DNA from 3 places in the Salipiger sp. ABN3_019 genome. Region 2 is predicted to be linked to each of the others. Evidence: riboswitches for the same ligand, from Rfam matches in the RefSeq annotation. Region 2 holds a riboswitch; each other region holds the start of a gene.
The links. A riboswitch is a leader RNA that binds a small molecule or an ion and turns the genes downstream of it on or off. The one in region 2 is predicted to bind cobalamin.
Positions count from the first base shown of each region.

Region 1: it holds a riboswitch for cobalamin, as region 2 does, so the genes downstream of both, ACXAD2_RS26840 (TonB-dependent receptor plug domain-containing protein) here and ACXAD2_RS04760 (DUF1636 family protein) in region 2, are expected to answer to the same signal.
Region 3: it holds a riboswitch for cobalamin, as region 2 does, so the genes downstream of both, nrdH (glutaredoxin-like protein NrdH) here and ACXAD2_RS04760 (DUF1636 family protein) in region 2, are expected to answer to the same signal.

Region 1 is NZ_JBSWTP010000010.1:1,021,496-1,029,268, reverse strand. It holds gene ACXAD2_RS26840 (TonB-dependent receptor plug domain-containing protein) at 1-1,810, opposite strand, end outside; cobalamin riboswitch at 1,923-2,128, opposite strand; gene ACXAD2_RS26835 (ABC transporter permease) at 2,216-3,544, opposite strand; gene ACXAD2_RS26830 (ABC transporter ATP-binding protein) at 3,541-4,221, opposite strand; gene ACXAD2_RS26825 (hypothetical protein) at 4,228-4,650, opposite strand; gene ACXAD2_RS26820 (alkaline phosphatase) at 4,722-6,188, opposite strand; gene ACXAD2_RS26815 (ROK family transcriptional regulator) at 6,501-7,673, opposite strand.
Region 2 is NZ_JBSWTP010000004.1:176,285-184,057, forward strand. It holds gene cobN (cobaltochelatase subunit CobN) at 1-859, opposite strand, end outside; gene cobW (cobalamin biosynthesis protein CobW) at 884-1,939, opposite strand; gene ACXAD2_RS04760 (DUF1636 family protein) at 1,936-2,379, opposite strand; cobalamin riboswitch at 2,470-2,682, opposite strand; gene cobO (cob(I)yrinic acid a,c-diamide adenosyltransferase) at 2,721-3,332, shown strand; cobalamin riboswitch at 3,533-3,728, shown strand; gene ACXAD2_RS04770 (ABC transporter substrate-binding protein) at 3,898-4,911, shown strand; gene ACXAD2_RS04775 (FecCD family ABC transporter permease) at 4,908-5,948, shown strand; partial or broken gene ACXAD2_RS04780 (ABC transporter ATP-binding protein) at 5,945-6,713, shown strand; gene ACXAD2_RS04785 (FecCD family ABC transporter permease) at 6,782-7,720, opposite strand.
Region 3 is NZ_JBSWTP010000010.1:779,446-787,218, reverse strand. It holds gene nrdF (class 1b ribonucleoside-diphosphate reductase subunit beta) at 52-1,026, opposite strand; gene nrdE (class 1b ribonucleoside-diphosphate reductase subunit alpha) at 1,139-3,262, opposite strand; gene nrdI (class Ib ribonucleoside-diphosphate reductase assembly flavoprotein NrdI) at 3,247-3,660, opposite strand; gene nrdH (glutaredoxin-like protein NrdH) at 3,680-3,901, opposite strand; cobalamin riboswitch at 3,999-4,199, opposite strand; gene ACXAD2_RS25665 (asparaginase) at 4,774-5,766, shown strand; gene ACXAD2_RS25660 (alkaline phosphatase D family protein) at 5,860-7,269, shown strand; gene katG (catalase/peroxidase HPI) at 7,521-7,773, shown strand, end outside.

The DNA of each region.
Region 1 (7,773 bases), on a different contig from region 2:
AATAAGCGGCGCGGTCCGAGGTGCCATAGCCTGTCACGGTCTGATAGTCCTCGTCGAAGAGGTTCTCGACCCGCAGGTAAAGCTCGGCATTGCCGCTCAGCGCGTAGCGGAAATTCACATCGGCGACGGTGTAGTCGGGCAGGGAGTTGTTGGTGTCCTCCACCCCGGCGACGTGCCGCACGCGGAAGGCGCCGCTGAAGTCATCGGTGAACGCCGCATCAAGCGTCAGCGCAAGATCATGCAGCGGCACGCGGGTGAGACGGTCGCCGGTCTCGGCGTCTTCGGTGTCGGTCCATGTGTAGGCTGCCGCCAGCCCAAGCCTGTCGGTGATCTGCGTTTCCCCGGACAGCTCGACACCCTGCATCCAGCTTGTCCCTTCGACCTGCGAGTACGCCCAAGTGTCGTAGTTGTACTCGATGAGGTCGGTGATCTCGGTGCGGAAGAGTGTCGCCGTGATCTTGCCGCCGTCAAAGCGCTTCTCGGCGCCAAGCTCGTAGCTGAGCGAGGTCTCGGGCTCGAGATCGGGATTGCCGGCATAGGCGTTGTAGCGCTCGTAGAGCGAAGGCGCGCGGAAGCCGGTGCCGACGCTGGCGCGCAGGGTGACATCATCGCTGGGCAGATAGGCCAGCGAGACGCGGCCGGTGGTCTTGCCGCCGAAATCCGAGTGATCGTCGTGGCGCAGGGCGGTCACCAGTTCGATCTGGTCCGACAGGTGCCAATTTGCCTGGGCCCAGATGCCATAGGTGTCCTGATCGCCCTCGTCGCCGTCATTCTCATACTGCTCGCGGGTGGCATCGGCGCCAAAGGTCAGCGTGGTGGCCGAAAGCTCTGCCTGTCCCTGATAGCCGAGGGTCCAGCGCTGGCCATAGAACGGGTAGTCGTAGCCGTTGCTCGACGTCGAACGGTCGTTCTCGAAATACTGGAGCGAGAGTTCGTGGCTCAGCGCGCCCGCGTCGATGCGGGCAAAGCCGCGCAGACCGTATTGCTCGCTCTTGGAGACCTCGTCATGGGTGCCATCGGCAAGGACAGGGTAGCTTTCGTCGTATTCGGTTTCGGTCTTCTGCCAGAAGCCGGATGCGCCCAGACTGACCGTATCGGTCAGCGCGTAATCGCCCGAGAAGCTGAGCCGTGTGGACTCGTGGCCGTCTGCCTCGTCATTGCCATCGTCCTCGTCGGCGGCAGAGAAGCCATCGGTCTCGACCCGGCTCAGGGTGGTGGCAAAGCTGCCGCGCTCGCCCAGATAGCCGAGGTTATAGCTCAGCTTGCGGGTGTTGTAGCTGCCGTATTCGGCGGCGACGTTCTGGCTGAGGCCGGGCTCCGTCGGGCGCGCTGTGGTGATGTTGATCACACCGGCGATGGCCTCGGACCCGTAGAGCGCCGACTGCGAGCCTTTCAGCACCTCGATCCGGCTGACGTCTGCGGTGGTCAGCGCGCCGAAGTCGTATTCGATCTGCGTGCCCGACGGATCGTTGACGTTGATCCCGTCGATGTAGACGCCGATGTACTGGCCGCTGGCACCGCGGATGCGCAGGGTGGTGTTGGTGCCGATGCCGCCGTTGGTGGTCACGCTGATGCCCGGAAGGCTGGCAAGATAGTCGGCGACACGAGTCTCGCCGGTCTTTTCCAGATCTTCCTTGGTCACAACCTCAACCGTCGCGCCGCTGCGCTCGATCTCGGTGCTCTCGCCGCGGTTGGCGCTGAGGGTGATGGTGCCGAGGTCATAGCCCTCCTGCGCGTAGGCCGCGCCGGACAGGCTGGCTGCCGCTAGGGCAGTTGCGGCGCGCAGGCCGAACAAAATGGGTCGCTTCATTGTCCCTTCTTCCTTTTTATGTGTCGTAAGAAGGGACTTCTCCTTCCGCAGACGGTTAGCGTCATGCCACCTCTACGGAAGGTCCGTCGCCCGCAGCGCTCCCCGCGCCGGGACTGGGTGATCGGCTTCGGCAGGTCTCCTGACTCGCGGGTCACAGCTTCGCCGGGTCTTCCCGCCCCCGAAGGGAGCAGTGACATGGTCCGGCATCGCTCTCCGCTTACAGTTGCGGGGGCAGTTGCGGAGTTGGGCCAAGGCCCGCACCGCATTCCCTATTCACCGAGCGGCAGGCCGCCCGGAACCGAAGCAGGCACCGAATAGCGGCTAGTTCGCCGTCGCGCAACAATCACAAACGGTCAGAGGGCGCGAAGGGGGCGGCTTGGTGTCGCGCCTCTGGGGAGCATCAGCTTAGCTGCGCAGCCCGTCCACAACCGGCTGTCGCAGCACCATCGCGGCGGGCAGCAGCGACAGCAGCATGGTCACCGACACAAAGCCAGCAAGGAAATGCAGCTCGCCCCATCCCAGCGGGGCAGAGATGGCGATATCGGTGCGGGCGGTGACCACGCGCGACAAAAGCTCGGCCGCGCCCCAGCCGACCCCGAGCCCCAGCACCGCACCGCTCAGCAGCAGCGCCGCGCTGAACGCCCAGACCGTGGCAAAGACAAAGCGGCGCGGTGCACCAAGCGCGCGCAACAAGGCAATCTGGCGGCGGAACAGGCGGGTGAGGATGAAGAGGCCCAGCAGGACCGAGGCGGCGACCAGAACCTGTGTGACCAAGGCCATCAGCGACATCGCCTGCCGCACGTCGCCCATCACCCGGTAGAGGCCAGACAGCACCGCGCCGGGAAAGAAGGCCATGGTCTCGCCATCGCGGGTGAACTCCGAGCGCAGGGCATAATTGGCCCAAAGCTCGTCGGAGCGGATCACCACAGCAGGCGTGCCGGGGAAATATTCGGGATCGAAGGGCGGGCCGATCTGGGTGTCGCGATCCGGCGAATGACCATTCGCAAGACCATGGATTTCCCAGACGTATTCGACCGGGATGAGGATCGCCCGGTCCCATGGCGTGCCCGTGGGGGCCATGCGCCCGGTGACGGTGATGCCGCCGCCATGACCGTGCTCATCGCCATGCGCCTCGGTATCGGCGGCGTCGCCAACCCCATGCGCCGGAGTGAACTGCGCGCCGATCTCCAGCGGCACCAGCGCGCCGATCACCGCTTCTGCGTGATCCTGCCAGAGACTGCCCTCGATACGATCATCGCTCAGGTGGCGCAGGAATTCGGCGGTGGTGCCCACCACGGGGGCGTTGCCATAGCTGTCGCCGAAGGCCAGCGGCGCGGCGATGGCCACATGCTCGTGGGTCTCGATCTCGGCATAGGTGGCGCCCGAGATCAGCGCCATATCCGAAGGCTGCAGGAACACCGAGGCGAACAGCGCGGTCAGCTCGCTGCCCGGCGCGGCGACGATGAGGTCGAACTTGTCGGCGGCCCGCGCGGTGCCGTGACGCAGCCCGCGCTCCTGCGCGAGCAGCCCGACGCCCATGCCAACCGAAATGGCGATCAGCAGAACGAAAAGCGCGGCGCTGGTCCGGAACCGGCTGAGGAACCCGCGCAGCAGCGGCCAAGGTGCGTAGCCGCGCAGTACCAAAAGGCCAGTGAGCAGCGCAGGCGCCAGCAGCAGGATCAGCAGGCCGATGTCCTGCGCCAGCACCGGCAGGCTGTCCCAGAGCATCCTCATGCCGCCACCTCGTCCTGTGCGAGACGTCCGTCTGCGATGGTCAGCACCCGGTCCATCCGCGCCAGCAGCGCCGCATCGTGGCTGACGGCGATCAGCGTGGTGCCCTGCGTTCGGACCAGCCCAACCAGATCGTCGATCAGCCGGTCGGCATTGGGCCGGTCGAGGCTGGCAGTGGGCTCGTCGGCCAGCAGGACCGGCGCTTCGGCGGCCATGGCGCGGGCGATGGCGACGCGCTGGCGCTCACCCCCCGAGAAGCTGGTGACACGCCGGTCGGTGTCGGAAAGCCCGAGCGCGGCGAGGCGCTGGGCGGCGCGCTGGCGCAGGGCGGCACGCTCGGCGCGCGGGCGGAAGAGGGCGGTGAGTGCGGCATTGTCCAGAGCGCCAAGCTCCTCGAACAGCAGGAAGTCCTGAAAGATCATGCCGATGTTCCCGGCGCGAAAGCGCGCGCGGCGCTCGGGGCTCTGCGCAAGCAGGTCGGTCTCGCCCCAGCGCACGGAGCCGGTGGCGCGCTCGAGCAGCCCGGCGATGGCGTAAAGCAGCGTGGATTTGCCAGCGCCAGAGGCGCCGCGGATGCCGATCAGCGTGCCCGCCGGGGCGGAGAGGCTGGGCACATCCAGCAGAACACGGTCGCGGGGGCTGCGCACGGTCAGCCCGGAGATCTCGAGAGGGAGGGACATGGCAGCTCAGCCGTAGCTGGCGTCGGTGAGGCGCATCATGCTGAGAAAGCCGGTCTCTGGGTCTTTGTAAGCCCCGAGCTCCAGCACGCCGCTGGTGACGATTTTCACGTTGAAGGGCGTCACATCCACGATGCGCTTGGTGTAGACCGCGACGATGTCATTGGGCCATTCGGCCTCGGTCTCGCAGAAGGGGCAGACCGCCATGGGCATCTTGGTGAGCACGAAAAACCGGCTCTCGGCCTTCAGCGGCGGCGCCATGAAACCCTCGACCGTCAGGCGCTTTCCGGCGCTGGTCTTGGCGAGGTCAGAAAGGCCGCGGCCCTTGGCCTGATAGAGCTCGCGCACTTTCAGCGGGTCTTCGGCGGCAGCAGTGGTGGCAATGAAGGGTGTGGCGAGGGCGGAGGCGATGAGCCTGCGGCGGGTCAGCATTGGGGTACCTATCGGTCGGAACGGCAGCGGGGGCGGTCAGCGCCGCCCCCGCCCAGCATATCAGATCAGGGTCACTCGGCGGCGACGGCGTGGTTCATCACGTGGAAGATCACGTTCTGCTCGATGGTGCCGTCGAAGAGATGCGCCCAAGGGCCCTTGGCGTAGACGGCGACGTCTTCACCCGAGTGGCTTTCCGACGACTTGGGGATCAGCGCCTGCTGCACATAGTCGAGGTCGGTGGCCTCTTCTTGGGTCACATCGGGGCGCGAGCCGGCGTAGTCGTTGCCTTCCTGTACCAGCACCGAGCCGGCACCGTTGAGGTAGCCCACCACGGTGTAGGGCTTGCCATCGTCGGCCAGCACCAGCTCGTCCGAGTGCATCTCGCCGGTCTTGGCGACGTCGTAGCACAGGCCCTCGATCGGGGTGCCGCGACCGCAGTAGCCGTTGAAGGCGATCGAGTGCTCGTGGTCGGCGGTGACGATGATCAGCGTGTCGGCGTCATCGGTCAGCTCGTCGGCCATGGCCACGGCGTCGGCGAAGGCCATGCCGTCGATCATCGTGCGCTTGGCGTTGCCCGCGTGGTTGGCGTGGTCGACGCGGCCTGCTTCAATCTCGAGGTAATAGCCGTTGTCGTTCTTCGACAGATACTCGATCGCCGCCTTGGTCATGTCGGCCAGCGAGGGCTCGTCATCCTCGGCACGGTCGGCTTCATATTCCATGTGGCTGTCGTTGAACAGCGCGAGGATCGGGGTCTCGCCGTCGAGGTTGAGGCCGCTGAAGGTCTCGGTGTTCCAAGCGTATTGCGTGCCCTTGCCGGTGGCCTGCTCGATCAGGTTCACGCCATCGGGACGGCGGCCGTTGCCGCCCTCGTCGAGGGTCACATCCTCACCGGCGAAATAGCGGCGACCGCCGCCCATGGCGAGGTCGACGACACCGGCGTCCATCTGGTCGATCAGCTGGGCCGCGATGTCCTTCTGGGCGGTGCAGCCCTCGGGCACTTCGCCTTCCCAGTTGCGGTTGGCGGTCTTGGCGTAGACGCCCGCCGGGGTGGCGTGGGTGAGGCGCGCGGTGGAGATCACGCCAACCGATTTGTCCATGCCGGTGACGATCTCGGCAAAGGTGGTCAGTTCGTTGCCTGCCACGGTCGCGCAATCGTCGTGGATCGCGTCGCCGCCGAGGTTGATCAGGTTGAAGCGCTGCTTGACGCCGGTGTTCATCGCGCCCGCGGTGGGCGCTGAGTCCGGTGTCTGGGCGTTGATGTTGTAGGTCTTCACCAGCGCGCTGTGGAAGTCGGGCGTCTCATAGGGCAGCACGTGCTCTTCGCCCAGTTTGCCTTCTTGCTGACCGGCATAGAGGCGGGTGGCGTAGTTGGTGCCCACGCCGTTGCCGTCGGCAACCAGCAGGATGACGTTCTTGGCGCGGCCGGTGTTCACTTCGCGGTTGATGATCGCCTGAATGGCGTCCTGACCGGCGGTGAACCAGGCGTCATTGGCCTGCGGGAGATCCTGAGCGCTGGCGGTACCAGCGGCGAGGATCATGGCGAGAGAGGTGGTGGTGAAGATCGTTTTCACGACTGTGACGCTCCGAAGTTCGGGGGGCGGGGCCCATTGCACGATTGAGGGTGTCTCAGGCCTCAGACCGCATCTGCGTCACGGGTGTGTGATGATTGGATGAAAGAAATGTGAAACGGAGTTTGGCGACCGCCATTCGCATGGGGCCGCATGTCTGCTTTGCGCGCAATTTCAGTCAGCGCGGGGGCCTAAATGGGACCCGGCGCGCGTGATCGGGAATGCAAGGTAACGATATAACGTATCGGCATTCATGTCGAGAAGAGATCTCGAGCCATCGCCTTACTGAAAGAAATACTGCGCGTAGATCGGAGCGCAGCCTGCGCCGAGGGCGCGCGCGTTGGCGCCGACCTGCGCCGCTTCGGGGCGGGGGGGCAGCATGCCGCGGGTGTCGAGCCTTTCGAGCGCCTCGCGGGTGCGCGTCACCACCCGGTCGCGCACGTCGGCGGGCATGGCGCCGTCGATCAGCGCCACTTCGAAATCCATCACCGAGCCGATCGAGCGGATCGCATGCGCCAGCGCGTCGCCGGTGCGGTCCACCCAAGGGCCGATCTGCGCCTCGAAGGCGCGCCAGTCCTGCGGCTGTGTCCAGAGCGCCGTGGCATCAAGCCCGTCGGCGACGATCGCTGCCTCCAGAAGATAGAGCGAGGCGGCGTCGATCAGCGGCAGTTCACCGCCCTCGGGCGCAGGCACACGTAGCGAGCCGAAGGCACCTGCGTTGTTATGCGCGCCGACGGTGACGCTGGAATTGAGAACCACGCCGCCGCCGATGAAGGACCCGATAAAGAAATACGCGTAGTCGCCGAACTCGCGGCCCCGGCCAAAGACATGCTCGGCGCGGCAGGCGGCTGTGCCGTCGTTTTCGGTGAAGAGCGGCAGATCCGAGGTCTTGGCGATCTCTTCCTGCACGTTGATTTCCGCCCAGACGCTGAAATCCACCGGCGCGCCCAGCACCTCGGTCCAGCTCCAGATCTCCGAGGGCGCGGCGATGCCGATGCCGCAGAGACGCTCTCGTTGGTAGGCGCTCAACCCGTGCGACAGCTCGTCCATGCCGGAGGCGAGATAGGCGAAGATCTCGGCGGGCATGGGGTAGCGGTAGGTGGTCTGCGATTGGCCGAGCACGTCGCCCAGCAGGTTCATCACCACCAGATCGGCGGAGCGGCGCCCGATCTTCAGGCCAAACGACAAAGCCGCATCGGGGTTGAGCGTCATCGGCACCGACGGCTTGCCGACCCGCCCGCGCTTTGGCTCGCCGCGCAGCAGGAATTCCTCGGCCTCCAGCTTGCGCAGGATGTTCGATACGGTCTGCGCCGACAGCCCGGTGTGCTTGGCGATGTCGCTGCCGGGCAGGGCGCCATAGCGTTGAATCAACGACAGGATCAGCCGCTCGTTATGAGCCCGCACGCCGATCTGATTGGCGCCGTCGCTGAGCTTGCGGATCTCGCAGATGTCCATGGCCCGCTCTCCTCCGGGTCTCTTTCTCTTGGGCCCCAGACTACCCGCTCGGGTTAATAAATCAATTTTAATTATTTATTGACGCAAAGTCAGAATCGAC
Region 2 (7,773 bases):
ATCCGCCCTCGGATCCTCGCCCCGAGAACGCGGTGAGGTTGACGATGGCGTCGGGCGCCAGCGCCTGCACCGCCGCGCGCATGTCCCCGGCGAGCCCCTGTGCCTTCAGCGACAGTGCAAAGAGCCCGACCACCTCGGCGCCTTCAGCGCGGAAGGCGGCGAAAAGCGCTTCGACCGGAGCGATGTCCGCCGCGACCAGATAGGCGCGGTAGAACACCAGCAGCACCCGGCTGCCCTTCATCTTTCCAGCACTACTCCGAGGAGCGCGAGGGGCAGCGCCCCTCGCATCTGCCAGCGCCAGCACGCCAGCCTCGGGCGTCCAGAGCCCCCAATCCGGCAGCGCCCGCGCGCCCGGCACCGGTCCGGCAGAGAGCCCCGCCGCCAGCGCCAGCTGCGCCAGCGCGCCATGCGCCGCCGCCGTCCCGCCCATGTCGCAGAGCTGCGCCAGTCGCCGCAGGGTCGAGATCGGCAGGTTGGAGATCGCATCGAGTTGCGTATCCTCGCGCCCGTCCGCCGGCAGCACCGCCAACGCGATGCCGCGGCGCTGCGCCAGCGCCTGCACCTGAGCCAGCCCGTAGGACCAGTAGGACCTGCCGCCGATCAGCCGGATCAGGATGCCCGTCGCCCCTTCAAGGGTGCGGTCCACATAGGTGTCGACCGACAGCGGGTGCTGCAGCGCCGCGAGATTGGCCAGTCGCAGGCTCGGCAGGCCACCCTCGGCGCGATGCCACGCCGCCGCAAAAGCCCCGAGATCGCTGTCGGAGAAGGACAGCACCACCAGCTCCGCCGGGCTTTGGCCCAGATCGGTCGGCGTGGCGCTTTCCTCGAGCCCATGGCTCTCGCGGAAGATGACATGCATGGCGGGCCCCAGGGTCTATGCGGTCTATTCGGCGGGCTGGCGGGCCGTCCCCAGCGCGGCCTCGATCACCTCGCGGCGGATGTCGTCATGTTCTGCGATGACCACCAGCTTGCCCTGCCGCGCCTCGCCCGGCTGCCACGGACGGTCAAACTGGTGGCGCACCCGCGCGCCCACCGCCTGCATCAGCAGCCGCATCGGCTTGCCTGCGACGGCAGCATAGCCCTTCACGCGCAAGATGTTGTGATCCCGCGCCAACCCCTCGATCGCGCCCACCAGCGCGGCGGGATCGGCCAGCTCAGGAAGGTCCACGACGATCAACTCAAAGTCGTCATGGTCGTGATCATGCGGCGTGTCGTGGTGACTGGGACGGGCTGCCATATCGTCCTCGGCCGCCGCCTCAAGACCGAGGATGACGCGCGGATCGACCACGCCTTCGGCCACCTCGATCACCGGGATCGGGCGCGGCGCTTCGGCGGCGATCACCTCCCGCGCCTTGGCGACGCCCTCCGGCCCGGCAAGGTCGGGCTTGGTCAGCAGCACGAGGTCGGCGCAGGCGATCTGATCCTCAAAGACCTCCGACAGCGGGGTCTCGTGGTCGAGGCTGTCGTCGGCAGCGCGCTGCGCATCGACCCGCGCCACATCGGGCGCGAACCGCCCCGCCGCCACCGCCTCGGCATCGGCCAGTGCGATCACCCCGTCGACGGTGATGCGCGAGCGGATGTCGGGCCAGTCGAAGGCCTTCAGCAAAGGTTTCGGCAGCGCCAGACCCGAGGTCTCGATCAGAATGTGGTCGGGGCGCGGCTCGAGCGCCATCAGCGCCTCGATGGTGGGAATGAAGTCATCGGCCACGGTGCAGCAGATGCAGCCGTTCGACAGCTCAAGGATATTCTCGGCCGGGCAGTCGGGGATGGCGCAGCCCTTGAGGATCTCACCATCGACGCCGACGTCACCGAACTCGTTGACCACCACGGCCAGCCGCCGCCCGCCGGGGTTCTGCATCAGCGCCGAGATCAGCGTGGTCTTGCCCGCGCCGAGAAAGCCGGTGATGACGGTGACAGGCAGTTTCGAAAGATCGCTCATGTGTCGGTCTCCTCAAGCGGATCGGGGAATTCGGCAGGCGGGATGCGCGCCACGCAGTTGCGTTTGAAATGGTCAGGCCGCTGCCGCCATGGGATCAGCCCGTCCGGCGCCGCGTGATAGGCGCGCGCGCCTTCAAGAAGCACCCCGGCCAGCGCGCTTTCGAGATTGCCGTAGACATAGGTCCATTTGCCGGCACCGCCGCGCAGCGCCGCGGTACAGCCCGCGTCGCAGTTCTGCAGGCATTCCACGGCGCGCAGACGCACGCCCTCGGGCGCACCCGCCGCCAGCAGCGCGTCGTAGAGCCGGCGCCCCGGGCGCAGCCCGTCGTTGTCGCCGGGCGTTTTGCTGTTTGCCTTAGGTCGGCATTTCACGCAGACCAACAGCTCGCTGTCGGCCTCGGTTCGTTCGGTCACTCTTAGCGTGTGCGCGCAGTTATTCATTCGCCTCGCCCTATCGGCAGTGCGCACGGAGGTATCGGCGGAATGAGTCCCGGCAAAAGGGTACACCCCGACACCGGCACACCCCGTCCGGTCTCATCAGTCAGGCTGGCAGGTCTCCCGGCTCACGGAATTCAAGGACATAAGCCCAGCGGACGCTCTGCCTTCCCAGCCTGTTGCGGCCAGTGGCAAGTTGAGCGCCCTTTTCCGTTCACGGTCGCGGGGGCGGCTGCTTTGGGCCTCTCACGAGGCCATCGCATTCCCTTTTCACCCGTTTACACGGGCACCAGCGTGATGCCAGATGCGCTCCAAAACCGACCCTTGTCAAGCGACGGAGCGTTGCAATGAGCGATGACCTCGACACACGCCACAACGAAAAGATGAAGCGCATCAAAGCCGCACGCACGCGGATGATGGCGACGAAAACCGAAGAAAAGGGCCTGATCATCGTCCATACCGGGGCGGGCAAGGGCAAATCTTCCTCGGGCTTCGGGATGATCATGCGCTGTATTGCGCATGGTATGCCCTGCGCCGTGGTGCAGTTCATCAAGGGCACTTGGGTGACCGGAGAAGCCGAGTTTCTGCGCAATCGCTTTGCGCAGGAGTGCCGCTTCTTCGTCTCGGGCGAGGGCTTTACCTGGGACACCCAAGATCGCCAGCGCGACATCGCCGCCGCCCGCAACGGCTGGGAGATCGCCAAGAAACAAATTCTCGACCCCGAGGTGCAATTCGTGCTGCTGGACGAGATCAACATCGCCCTGCGCTACGACTATCTCGACATCGACGAGGTTGTGGACTTTCTGCAGACCCACAAGCCGCCCATGACCCATGTCTGCCTGACCGGACGCAATGCCAAACCCGAGCTGATTGAGGCCGCCGATCTGGTCACCGAAATGAGCCTCCTCAAGCATCCGTTCAAAGAGGGCGTCAAGGCGCAGAAGGGCGTGGAATTCTGAGCTCTGGCGGTGCGTATGATGGCGCGCGCCGGCACCTGATCACACCCTGTCTGAGCGCTGTGCCCGCGTCTGGCCGACGGGCCGCAGACGTTTGCTTTGCCGCGCGACTCGCATCCGCGGGTGCGGCTCTGCTCTGCCGCAGAGCGCCGCCCGCCCGGCGATGCGCGGCGAAAGGCAGTTGCCAGAGCGGATCGTGAGCCGCTAAAGAACCTTCGTCGGTTTCCGAAAGGAATCAAAAGGGAATCCGCCACCGCGCCAAACGGTGAACCGGAACTGCCCCCGCAACTGTAGGCGGCGAGCACCAAGCGACACAGCCACTGTGGCCCAGAGCCATGGGAAGGCCGCTCGGTGCAACGACCCGCCAGTCAGGAGACCTGCCGACGCAACGCAACGCGGCCCGGACGGGGATGTCCGGGGAGGTGCCTATGAAATTCGTCTATCGGTGCCCAGGGGCACCGGCCATTGCCAGCTTGCGCGGGGGAAGCCAATCTTCCGTCGCCCCGCCAGCCGTGTGCGCGGCGTTCCCCTCCCTGTCTTCGGTCGGCCACCCTTCTGGAGACACTTCATGTATCGCGCACCCTTGATTGCGGCAGCCCTCGGGGTCGCCCTGCTGCCGCTGGCGGCAAATGCTCAAACATCCTATCCGCTGACGCTGGAAAACTGCGGCGTCGCGCTGACCATCGACGCCGCGCCCGAAAGCGCCGTGACGGTCGGCCAGGCCGCGACCGAGATACTCTACTCGCTGGGCCTCGGCGAGAAGGTGACCGGCACCTCGGTCTGGTTCACCAAGGTGCTGCCCGAGTTCGAAACGCTGAACGCCGGGATCGAGCGGCTGGCGGACAATGACCCGAGCTTCGAAAGCGTCGTCGCCAAGAAGCCCGGGCTCGTCGTCGAACAATACGAATGGCACATCGGCCCGCAGGGCATCGTCGCCACGCGCGAGCAGTTCCACGATCTTGGCATCCCGACCTACACGCTGCCCGCCGATTGCGTCGGCAAGGACAATTCGGTCGGTGTCGATGGCACGCGGCTCGAGCTCTACTCGATGAACAGCGTCTATCGGGGCATCACCGAGCTGTCGCAGATCTTTGACGTCGCAGAGAGCGGCAACGCGCTGGTCACTGATCTGAAGTCGCGCGAAGCGGCGGCCATCGAGAAAGCCGAAAGCCTCGATCTGCCAGAGGATGCGTCTGCGGTGTTCTGGTTCTCCTCGGCGGAGATGGACATCGACCCCTATGTCGCCGGTCAGGGCGGCGCGCCCGCCTATATGATGCAGGCGCTCGGGCTAGAGAACGTCGTCGACAGCAACGAGGAATGGCCCACCGTCAGCTGGGAAACCATCGCCCGTGCCAACCCGACGGTGATCGTCGCCGCCCGGATGGACCGCCGCCGCTTCCCCGCCGACGATATCGAGAAGAAGCTGGAGTTCCTGCGCACCGATCCCGTCGCGAGCCAGATGGATGCGGTGAAGAACGGTCGGATCGTGATCCTCGACGCGCATGGTATGGACCCTTCGATCCGCAATGTCGGCGCGCTTGAGACGCTGGCGGATGCGCTGAGCGGTTTCGACCTCGAATGACCGATCTGACGATGCCGGCGGGGGTCGCGCGGCCCCTGCTCCTGTGGGCACCTGCCGGCATCGCCGCTTTGGTGCTGGCGGTTGTCGCCGGGACCGTGCTGGGAGAGACGCCGCTGCCTTTGTCGATGGTGGCAGAGGTCTTTGCCAACCACCTATGGGGCGCAGGCCACGAGATTGATCCGATCGACGCCGGCATCATCTGGTCCTACCGGCTGCCGCGAAGTCTGGTTGCCGCGGGCTGCGGTGCGGGGCTGGCGCTGTCGGGCGTAATTCTGCAAGCGCTGGTGCGCAATGCGTTGGCCGATCCCTACCTGCTCGGGGTCTCGGCAGGGGCGGGAACCGGGGCGGTGGCCGTCACCATCCTTGGGCTCGGCGGTGGCGCGATCGGCATGTCGGCGGGCGCCTTTGCCGGGGCATCGCTGTCCTTCGTTCTGGTTGTCGTGCTGGCCCGGGCGGCGGGGGGCGGCTCGGCGCAGCTGGTGCTGGCCGGGATTGCCGGATCGCAGCTGTTCAATGCGCTGACGTCTTTTCTGATCACCAAGTCGGCCAATGCCGAACAGGCGCGCGGGATCATGTACTGGCTGCTCGGTAACCTGTCGGGGGTGCGCTGGCCGGATGTCTGGCTGGCGCTGCCCGCCGCCGGGCTGGGCCTTGCCGCCTGCGTCTGGTTTGCCCGCGCCTTGGACGCCTTTGCCTTTGGCGCCGCCGCCGCCGCTGCGCTTGGCGTGCCGGTGCGCCGCGTGCAGATTGTGCTGATCGGGGCGACCACGCTGATGACCGCCATCATGGTCAGCCTCGTCGGATCCATCGGCTTTGTCGGGCTGGTCATCCCGCATGCTATGCGCTTCATCGTCGGTCCGCGTCACCACCGGTTGATCCCGGCCTCGGCGCTTGCGGGTGCGGTGTTTCTCATCGCGGCGGATGTCGTCTCGCGCGTGCTCATTGCCGGGCAGGTGGTGCCGATCGGCGTGGTCACCGCCCTTGTCGGCGCGCCGGGCTTTGCCCTCATCCTGATCCGAAACCGGAGGCGGGCATGAGGTTGCATGCACAGGGGCTGGGCTGGAGTGCCCGCGGAAGACCCATCGTCGACGGGGTGACGATTGATATCGCGCCGGGCGAGACCTTTGGTCTCATCGGCCCCAATGGCTCGGGCAAATCCACGCTGCTGCGGCTGCTTGCCGGGCTCGCACCAAGGCCGCGCGGCACGGTCGCCCTCGATCAGCGCCCGCTGGCGGATTCTGACGCGGCGCGAGATCGCCCGGAGCATCGCCTTCGTCGAGCAATTCGCCGACACGTCCGAGGCGCTCTGCGTGCGGGATGTGGTGGAGCTGGGCCGCACGCCGTGGCTGTCGGCGCTGTCGCCCTTCGGCGCGCAGGACCGCCAGATCGTCACCGAGGCGCTGCGCGGCGTCGCCATGGAGCAGATGGCAAAGCGCAGTTGGTCCACGCTTTCGGGCGGCGAGCGGCAGCGGGTACAGATCGCCCGTGCTCTTGCCCAGAGGCCGCGGCTGCTGATCCTCGACGAGCCCACGAACCATCTCGACATTCACCACCAGCTGTCACTTCTGCGCCTGGTCAGCCGGTTGCCCGTGACTGTGGTGATGGCGCTGCATGACCTCAACCAGTCCATGGCCTGTGACCGGCTAGGAGTGATGGAGGCCGGTCGGCTGGTCGCCTGCGGTCCCCCGCGCGAGGTGCTGACGCCGCAGCGGCTCGCCCATGTTTTCCGGGTGCATGCCACCGCGCTGCACGATCCGGCTGACGACACGACGCTCTTCCGATTCCAGACACTTGAGGACTGACATGAAAGCAGCCGCCCTGTGGCTCGCCTGCCTGGCCATCTGGCCGCCCTACGCCGAGATCGCCCGCGTCACCGGCGGAGCAGCACCAAGAGAAGATAGAGCCCCCCGAGAAAGCCGGTCATCAGCCCGACAGGCATGGTCACCCCGAAGGGCGCGGCCTGGCTTGCCAAATCCGCCGCCATGAGTAGCGCCGCTCCGGTCAGTGCGGCGCTCAACAATGGCACCTCCGGTGCTCCGGTCAGGCGCCGTGCGAGCTGCGGCGCGGCGAGGGCGACAAAGGCGATCGGGCCGGTTGCGGCCGTGCCGACCGAAGAGAGCCCGACCGCCGCCATCACCAGCACCGCACGGACCCGCCCCACGGGCACGCCCAGTTGCCGGGCCATATCCTCGCCCATCTCAATGGTCGAAAGCTGCCGCGACAGCAGACAGACCGCCGGCGCAAATATCGCCAACCCCGCCCATACGGTGGCCGCATGCCCCCAAGTGCGCGCGTTCAGCGAGCCTGCGAGCCATACTTGCGCGGCCATGACCATGTCGATCTCGCCCATCGCCAGAAGGAGTGTATTGGCGCCTGTCAGAAACGCCCCTGCCCCGATGCCAACAAGGATCAGACGGTGGCCACCACCACTGCCGCTGCCGCTCCGCCGTGCCAACAGAAGCACCGTAATCGCGGTGAGAAGACCGCTGCCGACCGCTGAAAGCGCCGTGCGCAAAGGGTCGAGGCTGCTGAGGACGATTTGCATGACGGCACCGGTCGCCGCCCCCGTGGTAAAGCCGATCACGTCGGGCGAGCCCAATGGGTTGCGCGAAAGCGACTGAAACACCGCCCCCGCCATTCCAAGCGCCGCGCCGACCCCGGCGGCTGTCAGCAGCCGTGGCAAGCGCACGCTCTGCAGGATCCGTGTGGCGACGGGATCGCCCTGTCCGATCAGCGCCAGCCACACCTCCGGCGGGCTCAGCGCCAGCCGACCGGTGCCAAGCAGTCCCGCAGACAGGGCCAGAAGCACTGCGAGTATGCCAAACCCGGCAAGCAGCGATCGCGGTCGCCACAGCAGGCTCA
Region 3 (7,773 bases), on a different contig from region 2:
GGTCAGCAGGGCTGACCGCGGCGCGGAAATCTCTCACAATGAAGGCTGGCGTCAGAAGTCCCAGTCTTCATCCTCGGTGGCCACGGCCTTGCCGATCACATAGCTCGAACCCGAGCCCGAGAAGAAGTCGTGGTTCTCGCTGTCTGGGCTCAGCGCGGCCAGAATAGCGGGGTTCACCTCGGCAGCTTCAGGCGGGAAAAGCGCTTCGAAACCAAGGTTCTGCAGCGCTTTGTTCGCGTTATAGTGGAGGAAGGCCTTGACCTCTTCCGTCAGCCCGATGCCGTCATACAGCTCTTCGGTGTAGCGCGCCTCGATGTCGTAAAGCTCGAACAGCAGCGAGAAGGCGTATTCCTTCAGCTCGGCCTTGCGCGCCTCGCTCTCGCGCTCCAGTGCGCGCTGGAACTTGTAGCCGATGTAATAGCCGTGCACCGCCTCGTCGCGGATGATCAGCCGGATGAGGTCGGCGGTGTTGGTCAGCTTGGCGCGGCTCGACCAATACATCGGCAGGTAGAAGCCCGAGTAGAACATGAAGCTCTCAAGGAACACCGAGGCGACCTTGCGCTTCAGCGGATCGCTCCCCGCGGCATAGGTCTCCAGTACCGCGCGCGCCTTGGCTTGCAGATGCGGGTTCTCTTCCGACCAGCGGAAGGCCTCGTCGACCTCACGGGTCGAGCAGAGCGTCGAGAAGATCGAGCTGTAGCTGCGCGCGTGCACCGCTTCCATGAAGGCGATGTTGGTCAGCACCGACTCTTCATGCGGGGTCTGCGCATCGGGCATCATCGCCGGCGCGCCGACACTGTTCTGGATGGTGTCGAGCAGGGTGAGCCCGGTGAACACCCGGATGGTCAGCCGCTGCTCGGCCTCGGTCAGCGTCGCCCAGCTTTGCACGTCGTTCGACAGCGGCACCTTCTCGGGCAGCCAGAAGTTGACGGTCAGACGGTTCCAGACCTCGAGGTCCTTCTCGTCCTGCAGCCGGTTCCAGTTGATCGCCCGCGGCACGGCGGGGGAGGTGACACTGTCCTTCATCGGATCATCCCATTCGCGGGCCATCGGCCCTCTATCATCCAGAGCGCCCCGCGCCCCTTTCATCTTTCCAAAAATACTCCGGGGGTGCGGGGGCAGAGCCCCCGCGGCCGCCTCAGAGCGTGCAGGACACGCAGCCCTGCACCTCGGTGCCCTCCAGCGCGGTCTGGCGCAGGCGCACGTAGTAGATCGTCTTGACCCCCTTCTTCCACGCGTAGATCTGCGCGCGGTTGATGTCCCGCGTGGTCGCCTCGGCGGGGAAGAACAGCGTCAGCGACAGGCCCTGATCCACGTGTTCGGTGGCGGCGGCATAGGTGTCGATGAGCTTCTCCGGACCGATCTCATAGGCGTCGCGGTAATACTCGAGGTTCTCGTTGTTCATGAAGGCGGCCGGGTAGTAGACGCGACCGATCTTGCCTTCCTTGCGGATCTCGATCTTCGACACGATCGGGTGGATCGAGGAGGTCGAGTTGTTGATGTAGCTGATCGAGCCGGTGGGCGGAACCGCCTGCAGGTTGCGGTTGTACAGCCCGTGCTCCATCACGTCGGCCTTCAGCTGCTCCCAGTCGGCGCGCGAGGGCAGGGCGATGCCGTCGAACAGTTTGGCGACGGTCTCGCTCTGCGGCAGCCAGTCGCGGGTCACATATTTCTCGAAGAAGCTGCCGTTGGCGTATTTCGACTTCTCGAAACCCTTGAAGGTCATGCCCTTTTCCCGCGCCATGGCGCAGGAGGCGCGCAGCGCGTGATAGGCCACGGCGGCGAAATAGACCGAGGTGAACTCGACCCCCTCGTCCGAGCCGTAGTGCACATGCTCGCGGGCGAGGTAACCATGCAGGTTCATCTGGCCAAGGCCAATCGCGCGGCTCTCGTCGTTGCCGCGGCGGATCGAGGGCACGCTGTCGATCGCAGACATTTCCGACACGGCGGTCAGCGCGCGGATCGCGGTCTCGATCGAGGTGCCGAAGTTGGGGCCGTCCATCGTCTTGGCGATGTTCATCGAGCCGAGGTTGCACGAGATGTCGGTGCCCAGCTTCGAGTAGCTCAGGTCGTCGTTGAACTCCGACGCCTCGGCCACCTGCAGGATTTCCGAGCAGAGGTTCGACATGGTGATGCGCCCGTCCACCGGGTTCATCTCGTTCACCGTGTCCTCGAACATGATGTAGGGATATCCGCTCTCGAACTGGATCTCGGCCAGCGTCTGGAAGAAGGCGCGGGCGTTGATCTTGGTCTTGCGGATGCGCTTGTCCTCGACCATCTCCTCGTATTTCTCGGTGACCGAGATTTCCGAGAAGGGCACGCCATAGACCTTCTGCACGTCATGCGGCGAGAAGAGGTACATCGGCTCGTTGCGCTTGGCGAGCTCGAAGGTCACATCGGGGATCACCACGCCAAGGCTGAGGGTCTTGATGCGGATCTTCTCGTCGGCGTTTTCACGCTTGGTGTCGAGGAACTTCAGGATATCGGGGTGGTGCGCGTTCAGATAGACCGCGCCCGCGCCCTGACGGGCCCCAAGCTGGTTGGCGTAGGAGAAGCTGTCTTCGAGCAGCTTCATCACCGGGATGACGCCCGAGGATTGGTTCTCGATGCCTTTGATCGGCGCGCCGGCCTCGCGGATGTTTGTCAGCATCAGGGCGACGCCGCCGCCACGCTTCGACAGCTGCAGCGACGAGTTGATGGCGCGGCCGATGCTTTCCATGTTGTCTTCGATGCGCAGCAGGAAGCACGAGATCAGCTCACCCCGGCTCTTCTTGCCCGCGTTGAGGAAGGTCGGCGTGGCGGGCTGGAAGCGGCCCGACAGGATCTCTTCCATGAAGGACATCGCCAGCCCTTCGTCGCCGCGCGCCAGCGCCAGCGCCACCATCACCACACGGTCCTCGTAACGTTCGAGGAAGCGTTTCCCGTCGCGGGTCTTCAGCGTGTAGGAGGTGTAGTATTTGAACGCGCCGAGGAAGGTCGGGAAGCGGAACTTCTTGGCAAAGGCCGCGTCCCAGATCTTCTGCAGGAAGCTCTGCTCATACTGCGCGAGCACCTCGGCCTCGTAATAGCCCTCGTCGACGAGATAGCCCAGTTTCTCGGTCAGCGAGTGAAAGAACACCGTGTTCTGGTTCACGTGCTGCAGGAAATACTGCCGCGCGGCCATGCGGTCCGCCTCAAAGCGGATGTTGCCGGCCTCGTCATAGAGGTTCAGCATCGCGTTGAGCGCGTGGTAATCCAGCGTCTCGTTCAGGCGGTCAAGCATGGGGTCCCCCAGAAAGCGTCGAGCCCGTCGTTGACGCGGGCGAAATCCTTGGTCGTTCCCGCCAGCTCGAAGGAATAGAGCAGGGGGACATTGCATTTTTGCGCGATGACGCGGCCCGCAAGGGCGAAGGTCTCGCCGAAGTTGCGGTTGCCGCCAGCGATCACGCCGCGCAGCAGCGCGCGGCGGGACGGGTCATTGAGAAAGCGGATCACCTGTTTCGGCACCGCGCCCCGGCCCTCGCCATCGGCGTAGGTCGGGCAGATCAGCACGAAGGGGTCGGCGGTCTCGGGCGTCATCTCTTTCGGCGACACCGGGATGCGCAGCGCCGCCCGGCCAAGGCCAGAGATGAAGCGCGCGGTGTTGCCGCTGGCAGAAGAAAAATAGACGAGCCCGGACATGGCCGATCCCCTCGAATGATCAGGAGGCGATGCGTGCGATCAGGTCGGGGCGGAAGCCCGACCAGTGGTCCTCGCCCGAGGTGACCACGGGCGCCTGGCGATAGCCCATCTCGGTGACGCGGGCCATGGCGTCGGCGTCCTCGGTCAGGTCGATCACGTTGTAATCGATGCCCTTGGCGTCCAGCGCGCGGGTGGTTGCGGTGCACTGCACGCAGGCCGGTTTCGAGTAGACGGTGATCATGCTCTTGCGTCCTAAGCTGTGAAGGGGAGGGCGCACCGCCGGACAGGACTTTTGCCTGCCGCCGTTTGATCACGCCCCGAACCCTCCGTTCGTGGTAAATTCTATCCGGCTTCCGGCAGGTCTCCTGGCTTTGCGGGTCGTGGTTCCGGCCGCGCCTTCCCGGGATATCCCAGTGGCTCTCAGGGCCTTCACTCGCCGCTTACAGTTGCGAGGGCAGCACCGGAATCAGACCGGTTTCCCTCTTAGCGCCGCGCCGGGCCGTCACCCGACTCGATGAACCGAAAGCAACTACATGTAGATCAGTTCACCAATAGGCCGTCAACATACAGTTAGCGGTGGGCGGATCGGAAATCGCAAGATGATGTGGAATGAGGCAGATGAGACACGCGGCGCAGGTGGTGCCTCGGAATGCCTGCGGTCCAGAGACCACATCCGCCACCGCAGCGCCAGACGCCGCAATCCGAGCCCGCCCTTGCATCATTGAGGGGTGGACTGCTGCGACCAACGCAGATCGCTGAAACTGGAGCGGATTTGCCGCGTTCTCGCTGCCATGCGCACAGAGCAGGGCAGGCTTGCAGCTTTTGCGATTGTGAGCAATTGGAACAGTTAGTACATTCTGCTCACAGACGCGGAAACGCGTTACGGGATTTCCCGGGGCTTACTCCTCCTCCCTCAAGCCCCGGAAATCGGCGGCGACCCTTCTCCTCCTCCCTTGGGTCGCCGCCTCCCCCCGTATCTTCCCAAAACGCTATCTTCCCTAAGGTTCCGAACCTCTGCATGGTCGATCCCGCGTGGGTGGCACTGCGCCGATCCTTCCGCGCAGTCGCCGCCGGGCCTCATGGTCCGCGCATCCCGTGCCATAGGAGTTTCGCATGCCCCATATCGTTCTCGTCGCGACCGGAGGCACCATCGCCTCTTTTGCCCAGACCGAAGGGGGCCCCGTGACCGCCGGGCTCACCGGCGACGCGCTGCTGAAAAACCTGCATGCGCCCTTGCCGGGCATCGACGTTACCGTCGACAACCTTCCCGCGGCGGGCAGCAACGCGCTGACACTCGAGACGGTCCATAGTATCTGCCGCCATATCGACGCGCGGCTTGCCGAGCCGGGTGTCGATGGGGTGGTCGTCACCCATGGCACCGACACGATGGAAGAAAGCGCCTTCCTCGCCCGCCTGCTGGTCAAATCCGACAAGCCTGTGGTCTTCACCGGGGCGCAGCGCCACGCGGGCCAGCCCGACACCGACGGGCCGCGCAACATGCGCGACGCGCTGCTCACCGCCGCCACGCCCGACCTGACCGGCGTTGGCGCGGTGATCGTCTTCGAGGGCGACATCCACGGCGCGCGCTACGTCAGCAAGGTGCACAGCTCGCGCGTCGACACATTCCGCTCGAACGGCCACGGCAAGCTGGGCGAGATCGACGAGGGCGAGGTGCATCTCTACTCCCGCCCGGCACGCCCGCGGTTTGTCATCGACACGCCCGCGCTTGATCCTGATGTCGAGCTGGTGGCGCTGGGGCTCGGCAGCACGCCGCGCTATCTGCAGTGGGCCGGGGCCAATGGCGCCAGCGGCGCGGTGATCGAGGCCTTTGGCCGCGGCAATGCGCCCAAGGGCTTTGCGGATGCCACGCGCGATCTGGTGGCGGCGGGCATCCCGGTGATCCTCGCCTCGCGCTGCCCCGAGGGACGCACCCGCGCCATCTATGGCTCCGACAGCGGCGGCGTCACAATGGTGGAGGCGGGCGCACTGCTCGCCGGGGACCTAAGCGCTGCCAAGGCCCGTCTGCTGCTCGCTGCGCTGCTGCCGACCCTGCCCACAGGTGCCGGGCGTATGGCGGCGATCGCCGAGGCCATCGCCAAGGTCTGACAGACCTTCCCGCGCGATTTTCCGCGCGGACACGGGCATTTCCGCGGCGGATGCCTATCTCTAGCGAAGGCAAGACACAGCAGGACCCCGCAGATGAGCAGTTTCCCCGATCGGATCGGCCCGATCCTCTATTTCCGTGCCGCTAAGGCAGATGCGCTGCGCGTCGCCGCGCTTGTGGTGCGCCCCGAGGGCGAGACGCCCGGCGAGATGCTGGCGGGCGGCATGGGTGTCGCCCCGCTGCCTCTGGCCGCCTGCGAGGGCCGCCAGCTTTGGCGCTATGATCTGACGCTGCCACAGGACGCGCCGCACTACAGTTTCGAGGGCTCCGAGCGCTGGGTGCAGGCCGATCTCTCCGGTGATCTGCGCATCGCGTTCGTCTCCTGCAACGGCGAAGAGCATGGCGACCTTGGCCGCGACGCCGAAGAGCGCAACGCCATGTGGCAGCGCCTGCTTGGCCAGCACCGGGACAGCGCCTTTGGCCTTATGCTCATGGGCGGCGACCAAATCTATGCCGACGAGGCGACCCATGGCCATCCGCTCAGCGACGACTGGCCGGACGAAATTCCCGAAACCCCCACGCCCGCGCAGCTTGCCGATCTCGAACGCCACCTGCGCGCCCGCTTCTACGAGCGCTACCTCAGCACCTTCTCGGCCCCCGGATTTTCCGAGGTCTCCGCCGAAGTGCCCGCGCTTTGCGTCTGGGACGATCATGACATCTGCGACGGCTGGGGCTCGCTGCACCGCGACGCCACCCGCTCGGCGGTGGGGCAGCTGCTGTTCCGCGTCGCGCGCGAGACCTATCTTTTGTTCCAGCATGCGGCGCGCGAAGAGGATGTGCCGCAGCTTTTCCTCGACCCTGAGGGGCGCAGCCTGTCATGGCGGCACGAGCTGCCCGGCCTGACGCTCTTTGGCCCTGATCTACGATCCGAGCGGGAGCGCCGGCAAGTCATGGGCGCGCCGGGCTGGCAGGGCGTCACCCAGACCGAAGGCGGCCCGCATACGTTCCTCGTCTCCTCCGTGCCGCTGCTCGGCCCGCGCCTGTCGCTGATCGAGGGGCTGATGATGGCGATCCCGAAGATGCAGAAATACGAGGATGATCTGCGCGACCAATGGCAGAGCCGCGCGCATCGCGACGAATGGCGGCGGATGCTGAGCGAAGTGCTGCGGATGCGCCGCGCCGGGCCGGTCACCGTGCTGTCGGGCGAGATCCACCTCGCCACCCGCGCCGAGATGGGCGCGGGCGAGCATCTCATCCACCAGCTGGTCGCTTCGGGCATTTCGCACCGCGCGCCGCCGCGCGCCTATGCGCTGGGGCTGGGCACGCTGGCGGGGCTGGGCGAGGCACCGCTGCCCGAGCATCCGATCCGCATCCGCCCGTTGCCGGGCCAAAGCACGCGCTACGCGGCAGCGCGCAACTACCTGCGGCTGGAGCGCCGCAGCGGCCAGTGGCGCGCGATCTGGGAGCTGGAGGACAGCGGCCCGACCCCGGCCATGGCGCTGTGATGGCGCCTTCGCGTAACCGGCTCGTGACATAAATGCAGCATGTGAAACTCATAATTTAGCCCGAGGCAGAATGACGCATGCGCAACGTCAGGTGGTACGAATCACCTGACCCGTCCGGCCCGTCTGGTTAGACTGACCGTGCAGGAGGGAAGACGGCGTCGAGCCGGGCAGGGTCCGCCAAAGACCCGCGCCAGCGCCCCACGCCCTGCCTTCGTCCCGCGCAAGGATGACCATCCTATGGGAGAATTGACATGGACGGAAACGACATCAGCACCGCAGGCAAATGCCCGGTGATGCATGGCGGCCTGACCGAGCGGGGCCAGTCGGTCACCAGCTGGTGGCCCAAGAGCCTCAACCTCGACATCCTCAGCCAGCACGATCTGAAGACCAACCCGATGGGGCCGGACTTCGACTATCAAGAAGAGCTGAAATCGCTCGACGTCGAGGCGCTGAAGGATGACCTCCGTCAGCTGATGAAGGACAGCCAAGCGTGGTGGCCCGCCG